Regions from separate parts of the Bacillus sp. z50 genome, predicted to be linked through region 2. Evidence: riboswitches for the same ligand, from Rfam matches in the RefSeq annotation. Region 2 holds a riboswitch; the other holds the start of a gene.
The links. Region 2 has a riboswitch for S-adenosylmethionine ahead of AC4G3N_RS13870 (methionine ABC transporter ATP-binding protein). Riboswitches for the same ligand answer to the same signal wherever they lie in the genome.
Positions count from the first base shown of each region.

Region 1: linked by a shared signal. The riboswitch ahead of AC4G3N_RS11870 (methionine ABC transporter ATP-binding protein) and the one ahead of AC4G3N_RS13870 (methionine ABC transporter ATP-binding protein) in region 2 are both predicted to bind S-adenosylmethionine.

Region 1 covers NZ_JBZFQL010000003.1:524,454-536,627, reverse strand. Annotated here, with positions in the region: gene sufU (Fe-S cluster assembly sulfur transfer protein SufU) at 1-192, opposite strand, end outside; gene AC4G3N_RS11900 (cysteine desulfurase) at 182-1,411, opposite strand; gene sufD (Fe-S cluster assembly protein SufD) at 1,411-2,715, opposite strand; gene sufC (Fe-S cluster assembly ATPase SufC) at 2,733-3,518, opposite strand; gene AC4G3N_RS11885 (YuzK family famiily protein) at 3,878-4,030, opposite strand; gene AC4G3N_RS11880 (MetQ/NlpA family ABC transporter substrate-binding protein) at 4,313-5,146, opposite strand; gene AC4G3N_RS11875 (methionine ABC transporter permease) at 5,160-5,828, opposite strand; gene AC4G3N_RS11870 (methionine ABC transporter ATP-binding protein) at 5,825-6,856, opposite strand; SAM riboswitch class I at 6,970-7,081, opposite strand; gene AC4G3N_RS11865 (O-acetylhomoserine aminocarboxypropyltransferase/cysteine synthase family protein) at 7,176-8,495, opposite strand; SAM riboswitch class I at 8,582-8,686, opposite strand; gene AC4G3N_RS11860 (thioredoxin family protein) at 8,964-9,245, opposite strand; gene AC4G3N_RS11855 (toprim domain-containing protein) at 9,220-9,615, opposite strand; gene gcvH (glycine cleavage system protein GcvH) at 9,786-10,169, opposite strand; gene AC4G3N_RS11845 (arsenate reductase family protein) at 10,242-10,595, opposite strand; gene AC4G3N_RS11840 (acyl-CoA dehydrogenase FadE) at 10,738-12,174, opposite strand, start outside.
Region 2 covers NZ_JBZFQL010000004.1:243,271-255,444, reverse strand. Annotated here, with positions in the region: gene AC4G3N_RS13910 (GRP family sugar transporter) at 1-488, shown strand, start outside; gene AC4G3N_RS13905 (glucose 1-dehydrogenase) at 512-1,297, shown strand; gene hpaB (4-hydroxyphenylacetate 3-monooxygenase, oxygenase component) at 1,410-2,852, shown strand; gene AC4G3N_RS13895 (hypothetical protein) at 3,072-3,341, shown strand; gene AC4G3N_RS13890 (cysteine hydrolase family protein) at 3,464-3,994, shown strand; gene AC4G3N_RS13885 (hypothetical protein) at 4,218-4,538, shown strand; gene AC4G3N_RS13880 (WapI family immunity protein) at 5,357-5,788, shown strand; gene AC4G3N_RS13875 (pyridoxal phosphate-dependent aminotransferase) at 6,136-7,302, opposite strand; SAM riboswitch class I at 7,798-7,904, shown strand; gene AC4G3N_RS13870 (methionine ABC transporter ATP-binding protein) at 7,986-8,999, shown strand; gene AC4G3N_RS13865 (methionine ABC transporter permease) at 8,989-9,660, shown strand; gene AC4G3N_RS13860 (MetQ/NlpA family ABC transporter substrate-binding protein) at 9,681-10,505, shown strand; gene AC4G3N_RS13855 (iron-containing alcohol dehydrogenase family protein) at 10,709-11,812, shown strand; gene glpX (class II fructose-bisphosphatase) at 12,108-12,174, shown strand, end outside.

The DNA.
Region 1 (12,174 bases), on a different contig from region 2:
TTCTCCATCAAACTTTGCATCTTGCACAATACCATCCTCTACTTTAAGTGTAAGATGAATACGATCTCCACAAGTAGGGTTATTCATATCTATCACAAGACTGCCGTCTTCCAGGCTTCCTTTATTTCGTGGATTTTTATAGTGATCCATGATCACTTGCCTGTAAAGGGTATCTAAATTATTAGAAGCCATTACTGAAATACTCCTTTGTTTTAACGAGTCCTTCGACTAAACGGTCGATATCTTGTTCTGTATTATATACATAAAAACTTGCTCTCGCCGTAGACGAAGCTTTTAACCATTTCATAAGCGGTTGTGCACAGTGATGCCCGGCACGAATAGCTATTCCATCTGCATCCAGAACGGTAGCGACATCATGCGGATGAACATCCTCAAGGTTAAAAGTTACTACACCAGCTCTTGATTCCGGATTTTTAGGTCCATAGATTTGGAGCCCCTCTATACTTGATAATTTATCAAGTGCATAAGCAGCAAGCTTATGCTCATGCGCCTCTACATTATCAAGACCAATCTCATTCAAGAAATCAATTGCAGCTCCAAGTCCAATGGCACCTGCAATGATTGGAGTACCGCCTTCAAATTTCCAAGGCAGCTCTTTCCATGTAGAATCCTGCAATCCCACAAAATCAATCATCTCTCCGCCAAATTCGATTGGTTCCATATTCTCGAGGTATTCCTTTTTCCCGTACATGACACCAATGCCAGTTGGTCCACACATTTTATGTGCAGAAAAGGCAAAGAAATCACAGTCAAGATCCTGAACATCCACTTTCAAATGCGGAGTGCTTTGCGCACCATCTACAACCATTACTGCTCCATTTTCATGGGCAATTTTCGCAATTTCTTTAACCGGATTGATGACACCAAGCACATTCGATACGTGCATAACTGAAACGATTTTCGTGTTTGAAGTAATCACTTCTTTGACTGTTTCAAGTGAAATAGTACCGTCTTCTTCAAGCGGGATATATTTCAATGTCGCACCGGTTGCTTTAGCTACTTGCTGCCATGGAATGATATTACTATGATGTTCCATCATACTGATAACAATTTCATCACCAGCTTTTAGGTTAGCTTTCCCGTAGCTGGCAGCAATTGTATTAATCGAAGTCGTTGTCCCTCTTGTAAAGACAACTTCTTCGATGGATTTCGCATTAATGAACTTTCTTACCTTTTCACGTGCTCCCTCATAAGCATCCGTGGCCATCGTTCCAAGTGTGTGAACACCACGGTGTACATTAGAGTTATACCGCTTGTAATACTCATCAATAGTCTGAATAACGGATGCTGGCTTCTGCGAAGTTGCGGCACTGTCCAGATATACTAATGAATGACCATTGACTTTCTCATTTAAAATTGGGAAAAGTTCTTTAATATTCGTTGGAATCATTATTTAACTTTCCTTTCAATTACCTCAGTCAACTGCTTTTTAACAGCTTCAACAGGTAATTGATTTACTACTGGGGCAAGGAACCCATGGATAATTAAACGTTCTGCTTCTGTTTTACTGATCCCTCTGCTCATTAAATAATAAAGCTGAATTGGATCCACACGGCCTACAGAAGCTGCGTGTCCAGCTGTTACATCATCTTCATCAATTAACAGAATAGGGTTTGCATCCCCACGTGCTTTCGGACTAAGCATTAATACTCTGGATTCCTGTACAGCATCAGCTTTAGTGGCACCATGTTCAATCTTACCGATACCATTAAAAATGGAGGATGCTTCATCCTTCATAACACCGTGCTTCAGGATATATCCATTTGAGTTTTTACCAAAATGAACAACTTTAGTTGTAAAGTTTTGAGTTTGTTTACCAGTACCAACCACTACTGTTTTAGTATCACCATATGAACCATTACCATGTAGGTTTGTAATATTCTCTGAAATAGTATTACCATCGTTCATTAAGCCCAATGCCCATTCCACTCGTCCATCATTTCCTACATATGCATTACGGTTTACATAGGTTTTCATATCTTTAGATAATGTATCAACTGCACCATATTTAACGACCGCATTGTTGCCGACGATAACCTCAGAAATGATATTTCCAATAGTCTCTTTGCCGTCAACCAATGAAATATAGTTTTCAACGTACGTTACGGAGCTGCTCTCTTCAGCAACAACAAGTACGTGATTATATAATTCAGTCTCAGCATTATCAATCATGAAGATAGCCTGGATGGGTTCTTCAATAACCACGTTGCGTGGGATATAAAGAAAAGCTCCACCATTAAAGAGTGCTGCATGTAAAGCTGTAAGCTTATTCGTTTTTACAGGAACACTTGTAGTCATGAAGTATTTTTGCAAAAGTTCAGGATGTTCTTTAGCAGCAGTCCTGATATCTGTAAAAATAACACCTTTATCTTTAAGTTCCTGAGATACTGTCAAATAAGCAGCTGTATTGTTTCGTTGTACATACAAACTTCTGTTCTCATCAGGATTGATCAGCTTTTTCACGTCTTCAGCAAGTTCATCAATAGATGTAAATGTCTCGCTTGCAACGGAGTTCACTTTCATATCCTCTAATTGCCATTTATCAATCTTCGTTTTATCAGGTCTCGGCATAGGTAGCTCAGCTGAGGCAGAAAGGGCGTCTAAACGGAAGCTTTCAAGCCAGGCAAGCTCACTATGTGCTTTTGAAAAAGATGATACAACATCTTTTTCGAGTAATGTAGTTTCGATTGTCATAACGATCCTCCTATTGCTTATGCTTCAATTCCTACTGTTTCGTCTTCAATACCTAATTCTTTTTTAATCCAGTCATATCCTTCTGCTTCTAAGCGTTGCGCTAGTTCTGCTCCACCGGATTTCACGATTTTACCTTGCATCATTACGTGAACATAATCTGGAGTAATGTAGTTCAATAAGCGTTGATAGTGAGTAATCATTAGGCAGCCAAAATCTTCGTTTCTCATTTGGTTGATTCCTTTGGAAACAACTTTCAGCGCATCAATATCTAAACCGGAGTCGATTTCATCAAGAATCGCAATGGCTGGTTGCAGCATTAATAATTGAAGGATTTCATTACGTTTCTTTTCACCGCCGGAAAAGCCTTCATTTAAATAACGTTGAGCCATATCTTGATCCATTTCTAATAGATCCATTTTTTTATCCATTTCTTTAATGAATTTCATTAAGGAAATTTCGTCTCCTTCTTCACGTTTACTGTTAATAGCAGAACGCATGAAGTCGGCATTAGTAACCCCAGTAATTTCACTTGGGTATTGCATTGCTAAAAATAGACCGGCACGAGCACGTTCGTCAACTTCCATTTCAAGAACATCTTCACCGTCCATTGTGATGGAACCACTTGTTACTTCATATTTTGGGTGACCCATGATAGCAGATGACAATGTAGATTTTCCTGTACCATTTGGCCCCATAATTGCATGGATTTCTCCACCTTTAACTTCAAGGTTTACCCCTTTAAGAATCTCTTTACCTTCTATTGAAACATGTAAATCTTTAATTGTAAGAACTGAACCAGCCATTCTTATACCTCCAATATATAGTCATCTAAAGTTTTAGATTATTTCTATTCTCAATTTATTCTCATTACAATCTTATAACAAATCAAATCTAGATTCAACTTTTTGAAACGAGAAAATTACATAAAATGGACATAATATTTTAACATAATACTTAGCTTTACTGACATTATAATGTTAATTTTCACGAAAGAAAAGAACCAGCATGATCTTTACCAACCACCCTGATTTTAAAGACGGCAGTAACATTTTTGCACTAATTGAAAACATAAAAACAGGTAGAAGGAGAAATTGATTTTTCTTCCGCTACCTGTTTTTATGATTATCACTTTTAGAATTATTCACTTTATCACTTGATTCATTTACCCATGTACTCTTCTATTCACATCATTTAAGATTTGATTACTCTTCATATAACTACGTTCACGCTTCTCTTCTACTTTCATACGCACTTCAAGATTCTGACTGTAAACTTCATAGCCAACTCCATGTGCCTGCCTCATCGCTTTTTCCATTTCATCTGTTACTCTAAGCTGTAACTGATTGTCAAAGATAATGAATCATTCCTTTCCATTTATTATAATAAGGGTATCACTTTGCAGAAGAACCCTCAAAGTCTATATACCACACTGAGCACATCTTAAAAGTGATATTGCGTATTTCTTCTAGGAAATCCTTGATTATCCTGAAAAATAATACCAGAGAAGAAAATAATTCATTGGAAAAGCATCTTATAATACACCTATTATATGATAAAAAAGGTGCAGCTAAATGAATAGCTGCACCTTTTTTGTCTATTATTTATTTGATGGGATAACGGACCCTTTGTAGTTTTCATTAATGAAATCCTGGATATCTTTAGAATGAAGAACTTCAACCAATGTTTTAATTTCTTCCTTATTCTTATCCTCAGATCTAACAGCAATAATGTTTACGTATGGATTATTATCAGCACTTTCCAATGCAATCGCATCCTCAGCTGGTACAAGATCCGCTTCAATGGCATAGTTGGAATTAATCAGTACTGCATCGCCTTCATCATTATTGTAAACCTGCGTAAGCATAGGTGCTTCAATATCCGTTTTAAACTTTAAATTCTTCGGATTTTCCGCAATATCATCCACAGTTGCTTTAGTTTTATCAATGCCTTCTTTTAGCTTTATTAAGCCTTCTGTTTCCAGCATAGATAACATACGTCCATGATCAGCTACTGAGCTGCTCATAATGATGCTTGCGCCTTTTGGTAGGTCATCCAGGCTGTCGTATTTTTTAGAATAAACACCAATCGGTTCAATATGGATTCCGCCTGCATTGGCGAAATCATACCCATTATCCTTCACTTGACTCTCAAAATAAGGGATGTGTTGGAAATAGTTAGCGTCAATTGAGCCATCTTCCAATGCTTTATTCGGCATTACATAGTCTGTAAATACTTCAACTTCAAGTTTAATACCTTTTTCTTCAAGAAGAGTTGCTGCTTCTTCCAATATTTCTGCATGTGGAACATTTGATGCGCCAATTTTAATCGTTTTTAGTTCTTTGTCCCCGGAATTGGATTCATCTCCTGATCCACCGCAGGCTGCCAATAATAGGGTTAATCCTAAAACAAGTATGAACGATAACTTTTTCACTTTGGTTTCCTCCCTAGCGCTTATCTAATTTTCTTGTTATAAAATCTCCAATAAATTGGAGAATAAACACAATAATCAATACTAAAATAGTAGCAACAATCGTGACATCTGTCTGTCCGCGGCTAAACCCTTCCAAATAGGCAAGGTTTCCAAGTCCGCCCGCACCAATCATACCTGCCATCGCTGTATAACCTACAAGCGCAATTGCCGTAACTGTGATACCAGAAACAAGTGCAGGCAGAGATTCAGGAATTAGCACCTTCCATATGATTGTAAAGGAAGTGGCCCCCATCGATCTTGCTGCTTCGATTACACCTTTATCAATTTCACGCAATCCAATCTCAACCATTCGCGCATAGAATGGAGCAGCACCTATAATTAAAGCTGGCAAAGCCGCATTGACACCGATAATACTTCCTACTAATGCCTTTGTGAAAGGAATTAACAACACGATTAGAATAATGAATGGAATGGAACGGAATATGTTAACGAAAGCACCTACAATTCCGTAAATCACTTTGTTTTCCCACATATTCCCCTTTGAGGTCAAGAATAATAGCAGACCCAATATAATTCCAAGGAAAAAAGTTGCGATTAATGAGACACCTGTCATATACAAGGTTTCCCATGTCTTTTCATAAATTCGTTCCCAAACTACATTTGGTAATAATGTTTCCATCATTCTGAAATCACCTCCACACCAATTTCCTGATTGTGGAGATAGTCAATCGCTTTCGCCACTTCAGCAGCATCACCGTCTACATGAATAAATAACGTTCCATAGGACCCGTGCTGAGTCTGCGAAATTTTACCCTGTAATATGTTTACATTGATTTTGTAAGAGCGGATAACCTCTGATAAAACAGGGGTTTCAGCTGATTCGCCAATAAAGGATAATTGTACAACTTTCCCCGTCGGATATTCAGCAAGCAAATGCTCAATCGTCTCTTTCGTTTCTTCTGGCTCAGTCACTTGCTGTACAAATCGTTTAGTAATCGGAGCATTTGGTTTTTTAAATACATCAAGTACTTTTCCGCTCTCGACCACTTTCCCCATCTCCATCACAGCAACGCGATGACAGATTTTACGAATAACATGCATTTCATGTGTAATTAATACGATTGTCAAGCCAAGTCTTTTATTTATATCAACGAGCAAATCCAAAATATCGTCTGTAGTCTGAGGATCAAGTGCTGATGTCGCCTCGTCACAAAGAAGAACCTGTGGATTGTTCGCTAATGCGCGCGCTATACCGACCCGCTGCTTCTGACCGCCGCTCAACTGAGATGGATAAGCATTTTCACGGCCATCTAATCCTACCAGACTTACCAGTTCCTTCACTCTTTCTTTACGTACCTTGCTTGGTACGCCCGCAATTTCTAAAGGAAACTCTATATTTTCGCTGACTGTCCTTGACCAGAGGAGATTAAAGTGTTGAAAAATCATACTTATTTCCATTCTGGCTTTTCTTAATTCAGCGCCTTTTATAGCAGCCATATCTTTGCCTGCCACCAAGACACTGCCTTCTGTTGGCTTCTCTAAACCGTTCAGCATTCTAATGAGGGTACTTTTTCCCGCACCGCTGTACCCAATAATTCCAAAGATCTCGCCTTTTTCAATAGATAATGAGACTTGATCCACTGCTTTGACAGCTGATGAACGTTTAAATGTTCCTGAGAAGGTCTTCGATACATCACGTAATGTAATCATGAAAAGTTCACCTGCTCTTTCTATCAACCTATAATTAAAGAATAACTTCAGTTAAACAAAAATGCCTTTCTGCGGAGGCAGAAAGGCATGATTTATTTATAACATGTTCCTTTCTCTCATCTCCCAGGATTTATTATCCTGTGTGAATTGGCACCTTTTCAATCATAAATGATTGCCGGTTGCCGGGCGTCAAAGGGCACTTCCCTCGGCCTCTCTTGATAAGAGTACTTAAACTATTCAATTAAATCTAACTGTTTGCTATCCTATCATGTTGAAGAAAGAACTGTCAACACCAAAGTCTGCATAGCATGTTCAATATTTATTTCACAACCACCTCAGTGGAAGCTATACCTGTTGCTTTTTCAATCGCAAGCTCCAATTCTTCAATTAGATCTTCTGCATGTTCAATTCCAACAGACAGTCTGATTAAATCCTCCTGTACACCTGATGCTTTTAATCCCTCTTCACTTAGTTGCTGATGAGTCGTGCTTGCCGGATGGATAATTAGGCTCTTTGCATCTCCCACATTGGCCACATGGGACCACAGTTCAACGGAATCAATCAGTTTTTTACCTGCCTCACGTCCACCCTTTATTCCAAAAACAACGACTGCTCCAGCACCTTTGGGTAAATATTTCTTCGTTTTTTCGTAATCAGGGTGATCTGAATCTCCTGGATACAAGACCCACGATACAGCCGGATGCTGTTTTAAATAGTCAACTATTAATCTCGTATTGGCTACATGCTCCTTCATCCTCACATGCAGAGTTTCCAATCCGAGAATAAATTGAAAGGCATTGTACGGGCTTAAGGATGGACCTAAATCTCTCAACAGCTGAACTCTGGCCTTCACAATAAATGCTGCTGCACCAATTGCTTCACTGTAAATCAGATCATGATAGCTTGGATCGGGTTCAGTAAAGCCCGGAAATTTAGATGAATTCCAGTCAAACTTCCCTCCATCGACTATGACCCCGCCTAATGTGGTTCCATTTCCAAGCAGCCATTTCGTAGCTGAGTGTACGACGATATCCGCTCCAAACTCAATCGGACGGGATAAATAAGGAGTTGCAAATGTATTATCAATGATTAACGGAATTCCAGCTTCATGAGCAATTTCCGCCACCCGTTCAATATCAAGAACCTGCAGGCTTGGATTTCCAATCGTTTCTCCAAAAATAGCTCTGGTCTTTGATGTAATCGCTTCTCTAAAATTTTCAGTGTCACTTGGATCCACGAACCTTACGTTAATACCATACTTAGGGAGAGTATTGGCAAATAAATTGTAGGTTCCGCCGTATAGAGTGGACGCAGAGATAATTTCATCACCTGCTCCCGCAATATTTAGGATTGAGAGTGTTATAGCTGCAGCACCACTTGATACCGCTAAAGCTCCAATGCCACCTTCTAATTCTGCTATACGTTCTTCGAATACACTTGAAGTTGGATTATGGATTCTAGTATAAATATAGCCAGTTTCAGCTAATCCAAATAAATCCGCAGCATGATCTGTGTCTTTAAATAAATAAGCATTCGTCTGGTAAATCGGCACGCTTCTCGCTCCAGTTACCGAATCCTGCTGCAATCCTCCGTGTATACCTACTGTTTCAAACCGATACTTCTTTTCTTCATTTGCCATTCTACATCTCTCCATTTCATTTTAAATAGAGAAGTGAGTAAATGAAAAAAACCTCTTCACAAGAAGAGGCAGGCATTTTCCATCTCTCCTTATCTCCCGGATTTATATCCGCTGGAATTGGCACCGTGTATTATATAAATACCGGTTGCCGGGCTTCAACGGGCCAGTCCCTCCACCTCTCTTGATAAGAACCAAGTATTAAGTTGTTAAAACTATAGCATATGGAAAAATATGAGTCAATTGATTATTCAGAATTTTTAAATTAAATAACGAGGAGCTTCTTTTACTATAATAAATGCCTCCAGTTAGCCACTTAACAATCGTCTAATCGGTTGAGATTACAGGCTATTATAGAGAATTCTACAAATCAATTAAAACTTCTGACATAGACAGCGTAAAATAGAAACAGCACCTTTAAAAGATTCTAGTTAAATATTCATCGACATATTTCCTGAGAAATAACTGCTCTTATTCTGTAATTCTCTTTAATTGATCAACAAGATAGGGAACTGAGTGGAAGGCATAGATTTTCTCGATTGGCTGGTTATCCTTGATTAAAATGAGGCATGGTACACTTTGAATTTGATATTCTTCTGCAAGTTCCTTAGCATAGTTAAGATTGACTTTTTCCAAAGAGGCATTTGGGAGGACTTCCTTTGCAATATCAAGCATTTTACCTGCTAATTGACATGTTCCGCAAAGAGGAGTAAAAGTATAGATCGCTTTATTTATCGTGGTTTGATTGTTCATTTTTCATTACATCCTTCATTTGTTTTAAAAATTCGGCTTTTACATCTATATTGGCTGCCAAAAGAACCGTTGCTAAATGATATCTTGGCGCATTAGCAACTTCACGGTATGTACGATCAATATATATGTGAGATGCATTTGGCATTTCTCGTCTTAACTGTTTTCTCAGCTTTTCTCCGGATTCATCTGCATCAGCCAAAATATACACGTCTCTCTGTTCAAGTTCGTCTACTAATTCATCCATTTTCGATAGACTGATGGTTCCATTTGTACATCTTATATCGACAGATTCGTTAAGTACAGATTGTATTTTTTGGCGGTCGGTAGAACCTTCCACAATAATTACTTTCTCACTTTGAGCATCCTGCATGATTGATCACCTTTTATTAGGAGAGTACGTTCTATGTGATTGGACAATTGCCTTCGTCTTTTTCATTATATGTATCTTACCCTAACATAGTGGAAAGTAACAATTGATCTAAAAACATAATAAAAAGGAAAGAAGCTGACGAATGACCCCAAACTTCTCCCCTCTATTGACTACTCTTCTTTAGTCGCTGTTTCGTATTGGCCAGCATCCATTAATTCATCATATTCGCTGATTTCGGATGGTTCAACAACTACCATCCATGCTTTTTCATATGGAGATTCATTAACATATTCTGGACTATCCGCTAATTCTTCATTTACTTCAACAACTGTCCCACTGATTGGCGCATACAATTCAGATACTGTCTTAACTGATTCTACACTGCCAAACGGTTCATTACGGGTCAATTGATCACCTATTTCCGGTAGTTCCACAAATACGATGTCTCCCAATTCTTTTTGAGCAAAATCAGTTATTCCAATTCGAATCTTACCATCCTCTTGTTTAACCCATTCATGCTCAGCTGTATAACGTAATCCCGCTGGAATGCTCATGATTTAATCCCCCCAAAATGTATGTATGGTTCCTATTTATCATGACATCAAACTGGTTATTTGACAATTGTTTCATGCCCAGATTTTCTGGTAATTTACCTCTTTGAATCCTACTGTTACTTTTTCTCCATCAAATGCGATTGGGCGCTTGATTAGCATCCCGTCTGATGCAAGCAAGGTAAGAATTTCATCTTCAGACATATCCTTCACTTTATCTTTTAACCCAAGTTCTCTGTATTTCATCCCACTTGTGTTAAAAAATTTCTGAAGAGACAATTCACTTTTTTGATAAATTATTTCTAGCTCTTCTTTCGATGGAGGATTTTGCGCTATATCAACTTCTTGATAGGATATTCCCTTTTCATCAAACCATTTCTTTGCTTTTCTGCATGTCCCGCATTTAGGATACCAGTATAATGTAATCATCGTTTTATCACCTCAATTGAAGCATACCACATTTTTTCATCTATCTTAAACGGATATACTTCTGCTCTAGAAAAGGTAACAGGTCTAACATAGCAGGAAAAGAAAAAGCCTGGTTTTCACCAGGCCTCCATAGTATAAAGGATTAAACAGTGTAACGCTCAGCATCAACTAACTTTTCTGAAGCTTCACGTTTAAGTGCGATTACATTGATTGGTGTGAAACGTGTGAATTTACGTAAAGCTGATGTCATCATACGTAATGTATCACCAGTTTCTGTTGCCACTAATGTTTCTTTAGCATGCTTCTCGATTTCGCCAAATGCTTCCTGGCAGAAGATTTGAGTATAAAGAAGTTTTTGTTTGTTCTTTTCTAAGCCATCTTTTTTGATTGCTTTTTCTGTACGAAGAACAACTGATTCCATCGCATAAACGAAAGAAGCAATATCCGCAATATTAACAAGAATTTCTTGTTCTTTTTCCAGCTCAGTACCATATTTTTGCGCAGCCAATCCTGCAATCATAATACCAATCTTCTTAGCATTTTTCACAAGATGTTTTTCTTGATCAAGCGGCTCTGTACCTGGCTCTTCAGGCATAAGCATCATGAGTCCTTCAGACAGCTCCTGTGCTTTTTGTAATAACGGCAATTCACCTTTTAAAGCTTTTTTCAGGAATGTACCTGGTACAAGCAGACGGTTAATTTCGTTTGTTCCTTCAAATATACGGTTAATACGAGAATCACGGTACATTCTTTCAATTTCATACTCAGCCATAAATCCATAGCCTCCATGAAGCTGAACCGCTTCATCCACAACATAATCTAAAACCTCGGAAGCAAAGAACTTATTTAAGGAGCATTCGATTGCATATTCAGCAATTGATTTTGCTACTTCTTTCCCATCTTTTACTTCTTCATCACTTAGGCGGCTCATTCTTTCCTCGAATAAACCAACTGTCCTATAGACGGAACTTTCAGCTGCGTATATTTTGGAAGCCATTGTAGAGAGCTTTTCTTTTGTTAAATTAAATGAAGAGATTGGTGTTTTAAACTGTTGGCGTTGATTAGCATACGTAGCAGCTAATTCAAATCCTCGTTTGGAAGCACCAACAGCTCCTACTCCCAATTTATAACGACCGATATTCAAAATGTTAAAGGCAATTACATGACCTCTTCCTGCTTCTCCCAATAGGTTCTCAACAGGTACTTCTGCATCCTCAAGAATTAATGTTCTAGTTGAAGAGCTCTTAATCCCCATTTTCTTTTCTTCCGGTCCAGTAGACACACCTGGATACTCTCTTTCTACGATAAATGCAGAGAATTTGTCACCGTCGATTTTTGCATATACGACAAATACATCAGCAAAGCCTGCATTTGTAATCCATTGTTTTTCACCATTTAAGACATAGTGAGTTCCTGCTTCATTCAATTTTGCTGTTGTCTTTGCGCCAAGTGCATCAGAGCCTGAGCTTGGTTCTGTTAAGGCATAGGCTGCTAGCTTTTCCCCGGTAGCCAATAATGGAAGGTACTTTTGTTTTTGTTCTTCGTTACCAAACAAAACGATTGGCAAGGAACCAATACC
Region 2 (12,174 bases):
TGGCTCTTTGCTGTTTGATTGCAGGCGTGATTCTTAATTCAGTCGGAAATGATAGCGATGAAGAAGGAAGTCAGTTAAAAAAAGGCTTAATCACTCTGACATTATCGTCATTAGGGTATATAGGCTATGTTGTTATTATCAGATGGTATGAAATTGATGGCTGGTCAGCTATTCTTCCGCAGGCTACCGGAATGCTAATTGTTGGTCTTGTAATAGGCTTTTGGAAGCATGCGTTTGATAAATATACAGTGAGAAATATGCTTTCTGGGCTTGTTTGGGCAACGGGTAATATTGCACTTCTTCTGTCAGTTCCAAAAATCGGAGTAGCCACAAGTTATTCTCTTTCTCAAACAGGTATTGTGATTTCCACGCTTGGGGGGATTTTCTTATTGGGTGAGAAAAAGGATAAGAAAAGGTTGATAATGGTCATCGCAGGCTGTCTCCTTGTTATTGCCGGAGGCGTTATATTGGGATATACCAAGAAATAAATAGTCGAGAGGAGAAACGTACTATGTATAAAGATTTAGAAGGTAAAGTTGTTGTTATAACTGGAGCAAGTAAAGGGCTTGGAAAGGCCATGGCCCTTCGTTTTGGGGAAGAGAAAGCAAAAGTAGTTATTAATTATCGTTCAACTGAAAAAGATCTAGATGAGATTGTTCGAATCATTAAAGCCTGTGGTGGGGACGCCATCACTGTTCAGGCGGATATTTCGAAAGAAGAGGACGTTAAAAGGTTAATAAATGAGGCAGTTGAGACATTTGGTACACTTGATGTCATGGTTAATAATGCTGGAGTTGAAAATGAAATGCCTTCACACGAATTAAGCCTTGAAGATTGGAATAAGGTTATTTCCACGAATTTAACAGGATGTTTTTTAGGAAGCAGAGAAGCCATTAAGTATATGGTTGAACATAAGATAAAAGGTTCCGTCATTAATATGTCATCTGTACATGAGCAAATTCCATGGCCCCATTTTGTCCACTATGCGGCAAGTAAAGGTGGGGTTAAACTAATGAGTGAAACGCTTGCCTTGGAGTATGCTCCGAAAGGAATTCGCGTAAATAATATATGTCCGGGCGCAATCAATACACCTATCAATGAAGAAAAATTCAATGATCCTGAAGCGAAGAAGCAAGTTCTTGATCTTATTCCAATGGGATATATCGGTAAGCCTGAAGAGGTTGCGGCGTGTGCAGTTTGGCTTGCTTCGAAGGAATCAAGCTATGTGACAGGATTAAGCTTATTTGTAGATGGTGGAATGACACAATATCCAGGTTTCCAGGCAGGCAGAGGATAAACATTCGGTAAAAAAGATCATGCCCTTTGGATAATTAACAGACAATCGTACATACATTATTAGGATGGTATGTACATAGTCTATTGTATCTGAAATATAAGGGTGGAGTTTTATGCCGATAAGATCTGGTTTGGAATACATCGAGAGAATAGATAATCTTCATTCAACGATATGGATCGATGGACAAAAAGTAAATGGTAAAATTTCTGAACATCAAGCTTTTAAAGGAGTCATGAAAAGTCAGGCTGCCTTATATGATTTGCAATTAAAGGAATCCAACCGAGATATCATGACATTTCGTTCACCTGTTACTGGCAATCTGGTTGGGACCTCTTTTTTGGAACCAAAAACAAAAGAGGATTTAGAAAAAAGAAGACTGATGACACAAGTATGGGCTAAATCAAGCGGAGGGTTTTTGGGCAGATCACCAGACTACATGAATACTGTGATGATGTCCTTTGCGTCTGCCGCGGCCATTTTTTCTGAGCAGGATGAACGCTTCACTAAAAACATGCTGACGATATTTGAGAATGCCCGCGAGCAAGATTTATCTTTCACCCATACATTTATTAATCCACAGGTTAATCGCTCATCCTATTATGTTGAAAATTTCACCCAGACAATATCAGCACAGACGACAGAAATAAAGGATGATGGGATTGTTATAAATGGAGCCAGGCTTTTAGCCACACAGGGAGGAATTACGGATGAAATACTAGTGTTCCCTGCCAATGCCGCTGGGCATAATAAAGATTTGGCTTATGGCTTTTCCATTCCAAGCAACACGCCTGGATTGAGATTTATATGCAGAGAACCATTTAGCTACCGTGATTCGGCATTTGATCATCCGCTTGGTTCCCGTTTTGATGAAGTGGATTCCATTGTCGTGTTTGATCAGGTATTGGTTCCCTGGGATAGAGTGCTCTTTTATGAGAATCCTCTTATAGCTCAAAAAATTTATCAGGAAAGCAGCTTCCATTTACTAGCTGCACATCAGGTTACATGCAGAAGAATCATCAAGCTGGAGATGGTATTGGGAATTGCCCAAAAGCTAATTGATTCCATACAGGTGGGGGAGTATCAGCATATACATGAAAAAATAAGTGAAATATATGTCGGATTGGAATCATTAAAGGCTTTGTTGCTTGCATCTGAAGTAAATGCCAAGGCGGATAAGTGGGGAACAATGGTACCGGATGCAAATCCGTTACAGGCATCCATTTTATTGTTTGCTCGTTTGAATCCAAGATGTACGGAAATTCTTCAATTAATCGGAGCGAGTGGGCTTATGGCCATTCCAACAGAAGCTGATTTTTCATCAGAAATCGGTGCGGATCTTGATTTGTATATGCAGGGAGCCATCGTTGGAGCAGAAGAAAAAGTGAAGATTTTTCGGTTGGCATGGGATATATCCATGAGTGCTTTCGGAACGCGACAATCCCTGTATGAACGATTCTTTTTTGGCGACGCAGTCAGATTGGCTTCAGGGCTCTATATGAGTTACCCAAAAGAAAACTATGTTAAATTAATTGATCAATTTTTAGATGAATACTAAGAGGGAGGACAGTTATCGAAAAAACGATAGCTGTCTTTATTTTTGGCTGTTATCGTATAGATTGTTGTTCCTGTATATAAAGGAGTAAATATCCATTTAGTGGTACCATTAGATAAAGAAAGCTACTACAACAAAAGGAATAGATTTGTAGAGTGAGGGAGATTGGTAGGTGTACGAATCTCGATAATAATAGAGAAATATTTATTTAGAGGTGGCGCAATGTTTTTTAGAAAAAAGAGATTTTTTGTTTGTTCGGTATGTGGTTATGATCGTTTACCAGGGCCTTTATATGAAAAGGGTATTCCTGATGTAAGCCTTATTTGTGCTTGTTGTGGATTTCAGCCAGGGTACGACGATGAAGTTTTAGGATATACATTTGAAAGTTATCGAGAAGAGTGGATAGAAAAGGGGGCTAAATGGTTTTGGGAGAAAGAGAAACCAAAGCAATGGGAGCTCAAGAAACAGCTGGAAAATATTGATATAAAATAGAGCTTAAGGTCGAGTTTGTAAATTTGCATTCTTTATTCTTTATAGAACCGGTGAAGATTAACGGATGAAGGAAATGGAAAACACAAGTAGAATCTATTCAAAGAAACATAAGGGGGAGAATAATGAAAAAAGCACTATTGGTTATAGACGTTCAGAATGGAATGTTTCAAGAAGGGAACGTTGTGTATAAAGGAGATGTCCTGCTAAAAAAATTAAAAGGACTGATTGATCAGGCACGCTCTTCTAAGACACCGATTTTCTATATACAGCATAATGCATCTGCTGGACACCTATTAGAATATAGAACAAAAGGTTGGGAGATTCATCCTGAAATTAATCCAAATAATCAAGATATCATTATTCAAAAAACTACCCCTGATTCATTTTTTAATACTACTTTAGATGATGAACTGAAAAGACAAGGGATTGAACATTTAATACTTGCCGGAATTCAAACAGAAGCCTGTGTTGATACAACTTGCAGAAGAGCTTTTAGTATGGGATATAAAGTCACTTTAGCTTCAGATACACACAGCACTTGGGATTCAGAAGACCTTACTGCCCAACAAATTATAAACCATCATAACGGTGTATTACGCTGGTTTGCTGATGTTTACTCAAGTCAAGACATTACATTTAATAGTGCATTGTAAACTTTCAAGTCTACATTAATCCATACATGGAATAGATTGATGATTAACTTGTAGAAAAAAGACTGATTTTTAATAACATTTAGTAATTAGTTGAATGACTTGCAATTCGATTAGGAACTAAATTAGTTATTATCTTAATATTATAGTAGGTATTGTAAATTATCTGTTTTTAATTAATAATTAGAGTATAATTTGTAACGACTTTTTATCGGAAGGGAACCAAATGAAAGTGAGCATTAAAGAGGAATATGAGAAGCTAGATGTTTCCATGGGACAGATAAAGTATGCAAAGAGAATACAAAAATTGTTATGCGAAAGATTGGATATGGAATTGCCAAGCGAGTATGAGCTATCTGAAATTGTGGTGGAACAGGCTTTGTTTACTTATATAGATATATTAGAAAAATATTATCGCTTGGATGGAAAACCGTGGGAAGAGTTTTATGCAATATATCATGGAGTAACTAATGTTCCTAGACAATTAGAGGACTTTAAAGAACAGAAAAAAGGGACTTTGCAACTTTTAAGAAAAAGGGAGAGCTAATCCTCAGCTGAAGTAAAACTTTGAGGAAAAAGAAGCACTTAGCTAATGCTAACTCTCTTTGTGAAAGAATAAACTGAAACTATCGGGAGTACCCGCTCCAATATCAGAGCTGTGATGTAGTGACCCCAATAAGTTAGAAATCTGACTTTTGGGGTGTAATACTGATCAGCTCTTTTTTTGCTATGCAGCTAGGGGCAGTATATTTCAATGGAGTATGGATATTTATGTTAAAGTGAACATGTAGGGAGGAGAGATAGTTGGTTTATTTCGCAAAGACTCAAAGAGTAGCATTATGGTATATAATGCTATTAATGATATTGACAATTTCAATAAATGACTTTTTCGATTGGTTATTATACTTCCAAATGATATTTTCTTTAGTTATTCTTGTTTTATTATGTATCAGATATAAATTTGTGATAAATAATGACTATTTGACGTATCAAATATTGTTTTTTAAATGGCCTTTATATAAAACAAGTATATTTCCCCATCAAATAAAACAGATTAAATTTAAACGAGTCAATTGGTATACCAAAGGTGCTTTTATGCAAGTTAAAAAAGGACTTACCATCCGAATTGTAAATTTCAATCCCAACGACGTTTTCAAAGAATTAGTTGATTTTGCTAACAAACATGGTATTCCATATTCTAAAACGAAAGATTATATAATTATAGAAAAATAGTCTTATTCCCTAACGAGGGTATTACTTTCATATCAAGGGCTGGTTGATCAGCTCTTTTTTGCTATTCGGTTAAAGGAACAGATTAGTACAAGATGACCAAAGCTAATAAGTTATAAAATATGAGGTGGTAAAATGAAATTCCATCTATTGGGAGAAAAAGCTAAAGTAGAAATAGATATCATAGCTCGTGAATATCCGAATAGCTTTGATTATTGGGATGGAAACTGGGTTATTTCAAACGTGAAAGTTGAAATCCCTGGATATTATGTTGATTTTATTGCTAGTTTAAGAACTGATGACATTAGGGATTTTTTAAATGATTTGAAGTTAATGAATAAGGATTTATCGGGTAAAGCTATATTGAAAAATTTAGATAGCTTTATTTATTTTGAATGTGAAATGGATAAGTTGGGGCATATAGAATGGTCTGGAGAGACTTGTTATCCGACAGGAAGTGGTGCTGTATTATCCTTTGAATTTGTATCAAATCAATCATATTTAGATGATTTGATTAAAGAATTAGAGAATATAATCTCTCTATATCCAGTTATAAGTAAACCGTAGCTATTGTATTAACAGGTCAATAGCAGAAAATCAAGGCTGTCATGTTGACGGTCTTTTTTTATGCTCCCCATTAGGTAAGACAGTTTGAAAAATCTGGCTTACCTAATGGGGAGTTTTTCTGTGCTCAAAAAAAAAGAACGCTGTATTGATCACATGGGGCGATTCATTTTGGGGCACAGTAAAATAGAATAGTATTATTAAAAAAACGAATTTTAAAAGAGGCGTTAATAGCATCTGTAACAACGTTATCAATAGAGATTGAGCGGCAGAACCCCTTAGAATTCAGGGTTCTGCTTTTATTATATTCATTGTTTACTAGACAGGGAGCAGTTCAATACCGCAGTTGTTTAAGTGAATATTCCTAGCTTTCCAATACGTTCAATAGCTTCTATTAGCCGTTTTTCGTCTACTAATAAGCCGACACGAATGTAGCCTTCTCCGTATTCACCAAAGCCTTTTCCTGCTGCAACGGCTACATCTGCTTTTTCAAGCAAATAATCAGCAAAGCTCTCGCTCTTGAAACCGGCAGGGACAGGAAGCCAAGCAAAGAATGAACCAGTTGGGGCTTCGACTTTCCAGCCGATTTTATTGCAAGCGCCAATGAGGGAATTTCGTCGTCGTTCATAGCGTTCGATAAGCTCTTCTACGCAGGATTGCTCCCCTGTCAAGGCTGCGATTGCCGCTTTTTGTACAGCAGGGAAGAGGCTGACGTAAAGATGATCTTGAATGAGATTGAGTGCTTCGATGATAGCTGGGTTTCCGATAGCAAAGCCAACACGCCAGCCTGCCATATTGTAAGTTTTCGAGAGTGTGTACATTTCAATGCCGACTTCTTTTGCACCCTCCGTTTCAAGAAAACTGATAGGTTTTTGTCCATCAAAGCCAATAGCTCCATAGGCAAAATCATGAAGTACGGTAATGTTATTTTCTTTTGCAAATGATACTGTTTTTTCAAAAAAAGCATGATCTGCGGTAGCTCCGGTAGGATTATTTGGGTAGTTTAAATACATTAGCTTTGCATGGGTCCTTTGTTCTAAAGGGATGCTTTCATAATCCGGCAAAAATTGATTATCTTTTGTTAGTGGAAAAGTTTCATAGTTTACGTTTGCTAATACAGCTCCAGATAAATAGTCGGGATAGCCTGGGTCTGGCAAGAGCATTAGCTCTCCATCGTTGAGCAAGCACATTGGTAGCTCAACTAGTCCGGCCTTCGTTCCAAAAAGGATGGCAACTTCAGTTTTAGGGTCAACCTCGACGCCATATTGCTTGTGATAAAATTGTGCTGCCGCTTCTTTCAACTCTTCCAAACCCCGAAATGGAGAATATTTATGAGTTTGTGCATCTTCAGCCGCCACTTGCAGGGCTTTGACGATATGCGCAGGAGTAGGTTGATCAGGATTTCCTTGTCCGAGATTAATAATGTCTCTGCCTTCAGCTATAGCGCTGTTAACTTTTAGGACAAGTGTTGCAAAAAATTGGACTGGCAGTTTTTTTAAGCGTTCTGAATATGTCATATAATTCACCTTTACGAAGAGAATATAGTTTTGAATATTTAAATAATAGATAAAATTCTATAACCTTTATTTAGAAATGTCTATAGTGAGCTGAAAGAATTTGAATATAGCGGTAGTAAATGGTTATTAGATTTGCTGAGTCATAGATTATAGGGGAACGTTTGATGAAGTGGGTGTGGTAGCTTTTTCAGAAATGATTGTTTTTCGGAAAATGTGAAATGTGGAGACTATACATTAAATGAGCTTGTTTGGCAGATGAAAATAGTGAGCGATGAAAGTGTTATTCAGTCGGCTTGCGAAAATGTAGAGTTTTACATTATCGTCAGTTCAGCCCTACGAAGAAGAATGGGGAGTTTTTTAATCCGATGTATGTGGATTGGAATATTTTATTGAAATTGCAATGATGAAAGCGGTTCAACAGTTTACGTCAAAAAGGTTTTTGTTGACAGACTATTCTGAAGTCTGTAATATCATAAACAAATCAAATAAAGCTATAGCTTATCGAGAGCGACCGAGGGACTAGGCCCTATGACGTCCGGCAACCCCCTTAATAGGGAAGGTGCCAATTCCTGCAGAATGTATTACATTCTGAAAGATAAGTCGAGATAGATGTATTTCGATGCCCCTTTCAGATGAGAGGGGCATTTTTGTTTCAAAAAATGTGTAGAGATAGAGGTTGGCATATGATAAAAATTCAGAATGTTAATAAGATTTACAAAACTAAAAGCGGTATAGTAAATGGAGTTGACAACGTTTCCTTAACAATTAAAAAAGGCGAGATATTCGGGATTGTCGGGTACTCAGGAGCAGGTAAAAGCTCGCTGCTACGCTGTATTAATTTGTTGGAGCGTCCAACATCGGGAAATATCACAGTTGATGGAATTGATCTGGCTAAGTTGAGAAGCAAGCAATTGCGTCATGCACGCTTAAAAATCGGGATGATTTTTCAGCACTTTTATCTTATTAGCCAGAAAACAGTTTTTGAAAATATAGCTTTTTCTTTAAAGGCAGCAAAAGTGCCGCAGACTCAAATACAAGACCGAGTAGAAGAACTGTTGAAAATGGTCGGATTAGCTGAAAAGCGTGAAGTGTATCCTTCGCAGCTAAGTGGGGGACAGAAGCAGCGTGTAGCGATTGCAAGGGCGTTGGCGAATAACCCGACAGTACTCCTTTGTGATGAGGCGACCTCAGCACTAGATCCGACGACAACGAAATCAATATTGAATTTGTTGAAAAAAATCAATAAGGAGCTCAATATTACGATTGTGTTGATTACACATGAGATGAATGTAGTAAAGGAAATTTGTAATCGAATGGCGATTATGCAGGATGGCAAGGTCATTGAGGAAGGCTCGGTGTATGATATTTTTGCTAAACCCCATGCCGATCTTACGAAGGAATTCATTAACAGTGTTGTTTCGTTCGATATACCTGACGCTATTTACCAAAGTTGCAAGGGTCCGATTGTCAAGGTGACGTTTAGGGGAACGGTTGCCGGTGAGGGAGTCATATCGGATACGCTTCAGCAATTTAATGTAAAAGGCAATTTTCTTCATGGCTCAATTGAATATATTCAGGAATTGCCTTTAGGTATTTTTATCATGGAGCTTCGCGGACAGAAGGAAGAGATTAATAAAGCGATATCTTATATAGAAAGTCGAGAGGCAGAAGTGGAGGTGTTCCAACATGGGCTTTGATTTCAACCACTTTATAGAGCTTATTCCTGAAATTAACACAGCATTTTTGCAGACGATTTACATGATTTCCATTTCTTTAGCTGTCGCAATCGTGATTGGTTTACCAGTTGGAATTCTATTATATGTGACAGAAAAGGGTTTATTTTGGGAAAACAAAACGGTTCAGAGGATATTAGGATTTGTCGTCAATTTGGTCCGATCAATACCATTTATTATTTTATTGGTTGCTCTTATGCCATTGACCGAATTTGTTGTAAAGACAACGATTGGACCAACAGCTGCTAGCGTATCGCTGTCAGTCGCAGCTATTCCGTTTTTTGCGAGAATCGTTGAAACGTCTTTACGAGAAATTGATAAAGGTGTTATTGAAGCCGCGATAGCAGCTGGTGCGACACCGTGGATGATTATTAAGGAAGTACTATTGCTCGAAGCGAGATCAGGTATCATTTCGGGTATTACACTTACATTAATTAGCTTGATTGGGTTTTCTGCTATGGCAGGAACGGTCGGTGGTGGCGGTATTGGTGATTTAGCGATTCGCTATGGGTATTATCGCTATGATAATACCATTATGATTGCAACTGTTATTATTTTAATCGTATTGGTTCAGGTTATCCAACTTGCCGGTGATTTCATCGCAAAAGTTATAGATAAAAGATAATAGAAAAGGGGAATTATTTCATGAAAAAGGGGTTAACAGCATTTATTTTATTCTTAGTGGTAGGTACATTGGCAGCTTGCAGCGGCAATGAAAGCATTGAGGATGCAAGCTCAGAGTCAAAGGATATTAAAATTGGAGCTACTTCTGGTCCTTATAGTGATATGGCAACGAAAGCAATCAAGCCAGGCTTGGAAGAATTGGGATACAAAGTAGAAGTGGTGGAGTTCAGTGATTATATTCAACCGAATAAAGCGTTAGATGGTGGAGATATTGATGCGAACCTTTTTCAGCATACTATTTACTTGGAAAACTTTGAAAAAGAGAACAGCATGGATTTGACAGGGTTAATTAAAGTACCGACTGCGCCGATGGGTATTTATTCAAACACGTATAAATCTTTGGATGAAGTGAAGGACGGAGCGACGATTACAATTCCGAATGATCCGGTAAATGCAGCTCGCGCATTCAATACACTTCAAGATGAAGGATTAATTGTAGTAGATGAAAATGCAGAACCCCTTAAAGTTTCTGAAAAGGACATAATCGAAAACAAGAAAAACTTAAAATTCCAGCCGCTAGAGTCAGGACAGCTACCTCGATCTATTGACAGTGCAGATTTATCAGCAGTACCAGGAAACTTCGCATTAGCTGCAGATATGGACTTATTAAGTGCATTAGCGCTTGAGAATATGCTTGATCCGTATCGAAATTTAGTGGCAGTAAAGGCTAATAATGATGATTCACAGCTAGCTAAGGATATTTTATCAGTGGTAGAATCTGATGAATTCGAAAAAATAATCGATGAAGAATTTGTCGGCTTCGGCAAGCCTGAATGGATGAAATAATAAGAAAAAATGTCCCAGTTCTCTCTTTGTTTTATGTATAAATACTAAGGCTGTATATCCCTTAGATTAAACAACTAATTCGTAAACAATACAAAACCATAGAAGGAGCATGGCGGGTGTAAGGTTAGACATACAGAATATATAAAGATAACACTTCCCACTTTATTAATGTTTTTAACAGCAAATAGAAATGAGTGATGAAAATGACTGTTTTTTCAGTTCATGGTGCTCCAAGTGAATATATTTTGAAAGATAACGCTTTAGATTTATTGGAAGCTAAGCTGCTGGAACGCAATCTCCGCAGAGTTCTTGTGGTTCGTGGGAAAAAGTCCTGGGAGGCAGTAAAGCCGTATTGGCCGCAAATGGCAGAGGTAGAATTGGAAGAATATACGTACGGAGGCGAGTGCTCATTTGCCGAAATCGAGGCGGTTACTAAGCTGGTCAAGCATCATTCATTGGATGCGGTAATAGGTGTCGGAGGCGGAAAGATACTCGATCTTGTTAAGGCGGTTTGCGATGCGACTGAAAGGCAGTCCATTCTCATTCCGACATTGGCATCTAATTGTTCGCCATGGACGCCTTTAAGCGTTATATATGATGATTCCGGAGCTTTCATTCGTTATGATATATATCCGGTTTGTACCAGTCTGGTGCTAGTGGAGCCGCAAATTTTAGTTGATGCTCCAATAGAAATGTTAATTGCCGGTATTGGAGATACTCTTGCGAAATGGTACGAAGCGGATGTACAGATGGCTGTAATTGATAATAAGACTGTTCCACTGCAAATTGCTCATTTTGCTGCAAGAGAATGTAAGGATTTATTGCTAAAATTCGCCCGTGGAGCTGTTGAAGCTGCAAAGGCTGGGGAAGTAAATGATGATTTCGTCAAAGTAGTGGAAACGATTATTATGTTTGGTGGCATGGTTGGGGGCTATGGTGATTATTACGGTCGAATTGCTGGCGCTCATTCGATTCACAATGGTTTAACGGTACTTGAAGAAACTCATCACGCCTTGCATGGTGATAAGGTGGCATATGGCATTTTAGTTCAGCTAGTGCTGGAAGACAAATGGACAGAAATTGAAGAGCTTCGACTGTTTTATGAGGAGTTGGGCCTTCCATTATCCTTAACAGATTTAGGTGTGGAAGATATAACGGAAGCGCTGATTGCTGAGGTTGCTGAAAAAGCAACAGTTACGGGTGAGTCGATTCATGTAATGTCAATTGGATTGGTTACAGCTGAGAGGGTAGTGGAAGCAATTCAGAAGTTGGAGCAATTTGTTTGTGAGAGTGAGAAATCTTGCTAAAGTTGTTTACATAAACGGTCATCATCCACTCTAGGAATTAGAAGGTGTTTTAGGATTAGTTGATTGTGCAGGTTTCTTAGTAGACAGTTAAAAAGCTGTCTACTTTTTTTATTAGTCGTTAGCAATAATGTTTATGAAAACAGCCTTATCTTTACATGTAAATAAAGTTGTTTTTTCCTAATTAAAATGCTTATCTGGCTGCATAGTTTATTACCAAAATTATAAACTTGTTTATTTGTATAAATGAACCCTAAAATGGATAGGGAAATTTACTATTAAACGAAGGAAGTTGATTATGGAATTCACCAAGTATGCGAGTAAGAAACACACCGTACAGCAAATTGCAGAAGATCTGCTACATG